2 linked regions of the Rhodoligotrophos defluvii genome follow. The protein of the gene in region 2 interacts with the protein of the main gene of each other region in a pairwise test. Links are inferred from orthologs where the notes say so. Each region holds a gene or a part of one and is shown on either strand. Other genes may lie near its edges.

What was found.
Region 1: the proteins of rpe (region 2) and eno interact in binary tests that used the Escherichia coli proteins (3 or more experiments, as listed by UniProt). The link is inferred for Rhodoligotrophos defluvii from one-to-one orthologs.

What each region holds. Positions count from the first base shown.
Region 1 is NZ_SZZM01000007.1:177,658-180,922, forward strand. Bases 52-3,000 are described here. They hold eno (phosphopyruvate hydratase), read left to right. Parts: upstream 52-861; coding sequence 862-2,139; downstream 2,140-3,000. Other genes in these bases: E4P09_RS23380 (DUF1835 domain-containing protein), read right to left, coding at 52-634; E4P09_RS23390 (hypothetical protein), read right to left, coding at 2,143-3,000. Also shown: more of E4P09_RS23380, read right to left, coding at 1-51; more of E4P09_RS23390, read right to left, coding at 3,001-3,006. UniProt on the Escherichia coli protein: Catalyzes the reversible conversion of 2-phosphoglycerate (2-PG) into phosphoenolpyruvate (PEP). It is essential for the degradation of carbohydrates via glycolysis.
Region 2 is NZ_SZZM01000001.1:830,728-833,913, reverse strand. Bases 57-2,926 are described here. They hold rpe (ribulose-phosphate 3-epimerase), read right to left. Parts: upstream 1,888-2,926; coding sequence 1,225-1,887; downstream 57-1,224. Other genes in these bases: modB (molybdate ABC transporter permease subunit), read left to right, coding at 2,775-2,926; modA (molybdate ABC transporter substrate-binding protein), read left to right, coding at 1,994-2,770; E4P09_RS04000 (heparinase II/III family protein), read right to left, coding at 57-1,185. Also shown: more of E4P09_RS04000, read right to left, coding at 1-56; more of modB, read left to right, coding at 2,927-3,186. UniProt on the Escherichia coli protein: Catalyzes the reversible epimerization of D-ribulose 5-phosphate to D-xylulose 5-phosphate.

The sequences.
Region 1 (3,265 bases), on a different replicon or contig from region 2:
ACCCCTCGGCCAGAGCCTGCAGCAGGCGCCGTTCGGTGCGGCTCAACCCGTCATAGGCGCCGGGCAGCTCTTCGATGGCCCGGATCATGGCCGAGCGCAGGAACGGAAAACGCGCCAGATCGGGGTCGGTGGACAGCGCGGCCCACGCCTCGGGCGTGGCGGCGCAATAGGCGGTCCACACCTGGCTTCCGATCTCGAAGTCGATCTCGGTCAAGGTGCGCTTGGCGCCGGCGAAGCGGATGATGGAATCGGGCGCATGGCGGCCGAGATAGTCATTGGCCTGCACCAGGTGAACGTTGGTCACGGCGCCGTTGCGGTTCAAGGCGTCCAGCGTCTGGAACAGTTGCAGCTGGTCATAGAGGTCATGCTCGAACCACAGCTCGACCGGCTGGCCGGGGGTGATTGCATCGATCTGCTGGCGGCGGGCGGCAAATTCGTCCTCGATCTCGTGCCGGGGTACGGCGAACGCTTCGCTGAGGAAGGCCGCGCGGATCTCGTCCAGCGTCGCAAGATCGCTGGTCAGCGGCACCGGGCCGTCGACCAGGGTATCACGCCACGGAACGATCGTGGTGGAGAGCCCGGCAGTCTTCAACGTATCGGCGACCATGTCACCATTGGTGATGATCAATGTCATTCAGCATACCTCACTGTCACTCCCAGCCGCGCGACTGTGGGCCCAGAATGCGACGATTCCTGGGCTCGTCGCCCCGGAATCGGCAATTGCTGGTCACTCGTGACAGCCGTCGGTGTATAGGCGTGGGGCAGGGTGCGCCCAAGCGCCTTCGCGGTGGCCACTTCCACGACAAGCCGTGGCCGGTTATAGAACCACCGCCCGTGCCATTCCCAAGAAGTGGAGCCCCTATGACCGCCATTGTCGACATTACTGCGCGCGAGATCCTGGACAGCCGTGGAAATCCTACGGTCGAGGTTGATGTGGTTCTTGAGGATGGCTCCTTCGGCCGCGCCGCGGTCCCGTCGGGCGCGTCCACAGGCGCGCACGAGGCGGTCGAGCTGCGCGATGGGGATGCGACCCGCTATGGCGGCAAGGGCGTGACCAAGGCGGTGGCGGCGGTGAATGGCGAGATTTTCGAGGCGATTGCCAATTTCGATGCCGAGGACCAGGTCGATATCGACCGTACGCTCATCGAGCTGGACGGGACAGACAACAAGTCGCGGCTCGGCGCCAACGCCATTCTCGGCGTGTCGCTCGCGGTGGCGCAGGCAGCGGCGGATGCCAGCGGCTTGCCGCTCTATCGTTATGTGGGCGGCACCTCCGCCCGTGCACTCCCGGTGCCGATGATGAACATCCTCAACGGCGGGGCACATGCCGACAACCCGATCGATATCCAGGAATTCATGATCATGCCGGTCGGCAGCCCAAGCTTCGCGGAAGCGCTGCGGGTGGGTGCGGAGGTGTTCCATGCCCTGCGCAAGGAGCTCAAGGCGGCGGGTCACAATACGAATGTAGGGGATGAAGGCGGATTTGCCCCCAACCTGTCCTCGACCGACGAGGCTCTGGGTTTCATCATGCGGGCCATCGAGCTTGCGGGCTACACGGCCGGCGAGGACGTGTTCCTGGCGCTCGATTGCGCATCGACCGAGTTCTACAAGGACGGCCGCTATCACCTGGAAGGCGAGGGCAAGGTGCTGGATGCCGACGGCATGGCCGACTACCTGAACGACCTCGTGGCACGGTTCCCCATCATTTCGATCGAAGACGGCATGGCCGAGGACGATTGGGAGGGGTGGCAGGCCTTGACGGCACGGCTTGGCCAGCGGGTGCAGCTGGTGGGCGATGACCTGTTCGTGACCAACCCGGCCCGCCTGCGCGACGGCATCGCAGCGGGAGCCGCCAACGCCATTCTGGTGAAGGTCAACCAGATCGGCACGCTCACCGAGACCCTGGAGGCGGTGGAGGTGGCGCACAAGGCGGGCTACCGGGCCGTGATGTCGCACCGGTCGGGTGAGACCGAAGACAGCACCATCGCCGATCTGGCGGTTGCCACCAATTGCGGGCAGATCAAGACTGGCTCCCTTGCGCGCAGCGACCGTCTTGCCAAATACAACCAGCTCCTGCGCATCGAGCAGCAGCTGGGCACGGCGGCGAGCTACGCCGGCCGTTCGGTGCTCAAGGGGTGACCGTCACAGCAGGCGGTCCTGCTCTGGCGCTGTGACGTGTGGCCGCGGCTCGTCGTCATCTATGAAAGGGATCGGATCCGGCTCGACGGGATATCGCGGCGTCTCGCTCACGTAGTGGTTCAAGTCTGTCTTGAATTGATGGATGAGGCCGTCCATGGCGGTGCCATCGCCATTCGCCGCGCCGAAAACAACATCGTCGAGCCGGTGTAAGAGCCATAGTCTCCGGGCGTCGATGGCTTCGGCCGTCGGGATGCCTTTCGGCGGGTGCGCCGGCAGAAATCCACCCAGTCCCTCGACGAGCCATTCGGCGCGCGCCCCCAACTGATCGGCCACGAGCATTCGGTCAGCGTCAGGCAGCGGCATTCCGGCGAGCGTCTTCAGCTTCGCGAGCTCGTTGTCGATCATAAACTGGAACCTCACGAGGCTTTGGGCCAAGGCATCGGAGGTGCGCAGCGAATAGCTTTCGAAAGCAGGCTCCGGGGGAGGCGGTCGAAGATCGCTGTTCTGCTCAAGCAAGGCGTGGATCCATTCCGTTGGCTGGCCGCCCCGTCTGGTTCCGTCAAGCATCGGGTCGGAGCCGAGCGATCCGGAGACCCGCCCTGCGGGATCCGGAGTGCTGGTCCCGCTGCTGGCCTGGCTGAGTGTCGCGTATCCTTCAGAACCATAGGGCGATCCCGAGCGGCCAAGGCTCACAGCGTCATGGCTCAGACCACGCCACATAGGCTCGTTCGGACTGAAATGCCAGCTGCCGGTGCGGAGATCGGGCAGGTTATCGTAGAGACTGGCCAGTGAAGGCGAGCGCACGAGGCCGTCAGGGCCGCCATAGGTGTGGAGGGATATGCTGGGCGTGGAGATGCCGGCCAGCATATGACCATCGTCTCGCGCGCCAAACGGCTCGCCGCTTTCTAGAAATCGCGCCGTGAGTGCATTTGACGGCGAGGGCTCATACGGGGGTTCCAATATCTCCGCAGACGTGGTGAACCCGCAAAAGAGACGTCCAATGAACTTTGAGAACGAACCCACTGTGGATAACCCTGTTTCGGGATTGGCGCTCAGTGCCGCCGCGCTGCCGATCAGAAATCCGCGGCAGGTTAGAGACCGTCGCGCTTTATTGCAACCTTATGTT
Region 2 (3,186 bases):
GCCCATGCACACGGTGGAGTGCGCCGCCGTGCGTCGCGAAGCAGCCGCCCAGGCGGCATTGCCCGTCTTCGAGGTGCCGCAATTGACCACGATGCGATGCGGCCCATCGCTGAATTCGAAGGCGAGCGGCCCCGACTGCATGGCCGGATTGAGCCCCACCGCCGGGGGGCGGCCAACATCCACCAGCACGGTCGAGCGCCCGAAGGCCAAGCGGGCGTAGCCGGTGTGCCGGGCAAGGGTAATGGGCTTGCCGCGCACGTCGTCCGCATCGATCAGCGCCCGCACCGCACCCGCCATGTGATCGGTGACGCCGTTGAAGGTGGCGATGCCCCCGTCGCCATGCAGCAGGAAGCGCAGGAAGGGCAGCATGCGTTCGACTGCCGCATCGAGTGGTGGCGGTGCGTGCAGCTTGCGGGCGTGGACCGCTTCCCGCAAAGGCAGCAGATCGAGCAGCAATTCCACCGTGGCCGCCGGATTGCGCGAGATGTGACCGCCATCGGGCAGAACCTGCTCCTCAAGCTCCTGCCCCAGTCGGTCCAGCAGCTCGGTGCGCAGCTTCTCGAGCCCGCCGAGCGAGATCGCCGCATAGCCGAGGGCAATGGCGGCATCGAGCCGGCCGCGGTTGGTGGGCGCAAGATGGAGCGCCCGCGCGAGGTGGCTGGCCTGCCGATTGAGACTGCCCAAGAACAGGCGGGCGAAGGCCGGGTCGGCGTTGTGCAGGAGAAACGGCCCGTGCAGGAGCCAGGAGATCAGCCGGCGCGCGGCCACGGACAGGTCGCGGGCCACGGTGGACTTATAGCAGCGGGTGGTGATCCAATCGCTGATGTGAGCCCGCCCCTGGATGCGGGCAAGCTCGGTGTCCGCGGCCTCCAGATGCTTGAGCCAGGAAAAGCCATGGAGCTCGGCCGCAAAATTCGCGGGCAGCTCGAGAAGCGCGAAGATCGAGCGGCTGCCGGCCTCGACCGTGTGACCGGCAAGCGCGAATCGGCCGCGATAAATGGCAGCGGCGAAATCCGGATCGCCCCGCAGCAGCGGACGGGGTGGATGGCTCAAGCTGGCGGCACGGAAGGCGAGGCGCGGGACCAGGCCAGCGGCGCGGTCGATCAGACGGTGGGCGGTGCGCCGCGCCAAGGCGTCCATGAGCTCCGCGGCGGGCGATCCGGCAACGCTTCCCGCGGCGGCCATGGCTAGCAGGCCTCCGCCGGCGCGAAAGACGAGGGCGTGTCAGCCGCGAATGGCTGCAATTTCTGCGGCATAGCGCTGAGGCCCGCCGCCGAAAATGGCTGTGCCGGCCACCAGGACATTCGCGCCGGCTGCAACGCAGCGTGCTGCTGTACTCGGGTTGATACCGCCATCGACTTCCAGATCAATCTCGCGTCCGCTGCGATCGATCATCTCCCGCACCTTCGCCACCTTGCGAAGGGTGCTTTCGATGAAGGACTGTCCGCCGAAGCCGGGATTGACCGTCATGACCAGCACCAGATCGAGGTCGTCCATGAGAGGCTCCACGGCCTCGACAGGCGTCCCCGGATTGAGCGCGAGCCCTGCCTTGCACCCCGCGTGCTTGATCGCCTGGATCGTGCGGTGGGTGTGCGGGCCCGCCTCAACATGGGCGGTTATGATATCCGCTCCAGCTGCGGCGAATGCCTCGATGAAAGGATCGACCGGCGCAATCATCAAGTGCACGTCGAATATCTTATCCGAGCAGGATCTTAACGATTTGATAACGCTGGCGCCGAAAGAGATGTTCGGCACGAAATGCCCGTCCATCACATCGAGATGAATGTGGTCGGCGCCGGCTTTGTCCACTGCGCGGACCTCTTCGCCCAGCTTGTCGAAACGAGCTGCGAGGACGGAAGCGGCGACCTTGATGTTCGGCGTGCTCATGCCACCGCTCTACCAGTCCGGCCAAAACTGAGCAAGGCTGCGTGCCGTTGACTCCGCCGCTATATCCGAGTGAATATTACGGCTTACCTGCGGCAGGGGAGGCTGGATGAGACGGTTTTTCGGCATGTTGCTGACGCTGGCGGGGCTGGCTCTCGCTGGCGCATCTTCAGATGCACGGGCTGACGGCGCAGTGACCGTGTTTGCAGCGGCAAGTCTGACCGATGCCCTGCAGACCTCAGCCGAGGCCTATACGCGCGAAACAGGGCAGCCGCTGCGCTTCTCCTTCGCCTCGTCCTCGACCTTGGCGCGGCAGATCGAGCTTGGCGCCCCGGCGCAGATCTTCGCCTCGGCCGATGAGCAGTGGATGGACTATCTCGCCAAGCGCCAGATGATCGTCGCGGGCAGCCGGACCAGCCCCATCGGCAACAGCCTGGTGCTTGTCGCGCCGGCAGCAAGTGCGCAGCAGCCGGTCGAGCTTTCCTCCGCGCTTGACCTCCCGGCTCTGCTTGGTCCTGAAGGGCGGCTTTCGGTCGGAGACCCCGATCACGTGCCGGCCGGGATCTATGCCAGGCAGGCGCTGACGAAGCTCGGCTTGTGGAGATCCGTGGAGCCGCGGCTCGCGCGTGCCGACAATGTGCGGGCCGCCCTTGCGCTGGTGGAGCGAGGGGAGGCGCCGCTTGGCATCGTCTATGCCACGGATGCGCGGCAATCGGACAAGGTGAAGGTGCTCGCCACCTTTCCCGCCGAGGTCACCCCACCCATCACTTACCCCTTTGCCATCGCGAGCGGACAGGATAGGCCGGAGGTGCGCCAGGCCTTCGCCTTCATCACCGGCCCCAAGGCGCAGGAGATTTACCGGACCTTCGGCTTCAAGGTGAAGTGATCAAATGGGCGTGCTGACCTCAGCGGAAATCGAGGCCCTTCTGCTCAGCCTGAAGATCTCCGTGGTTGCGGTGGCTTGCGCATTGCCGTTCGCAATCGCGGCGGCCCTGGTGCTGGCGCGCTGCCGTTTCCCGGGCAAGACGATCGTGGACGGCATGCTGCACCTGCCGCTGATCCTGCCGCCGGTGGTCATGGGCTACCTCCTTTTAGTCCTGCTCGGGACAAAGGCGCCGCTCGGCGCATGGCTCATGGAAACATTCGGCATCCGTTTCGTGTTCAGCTGGACCGGTGCTGCGCTCGCCGCCGCCCTCGTGACCTTCCCGTTCCAGCTGCGGGCCATCAGGTTGTCGCTGGAGGCGGTCGACTACGGCTTGGAGACCGCAGCTGAGACGCTGGGCGCAGGGCCGCTCGACCGGC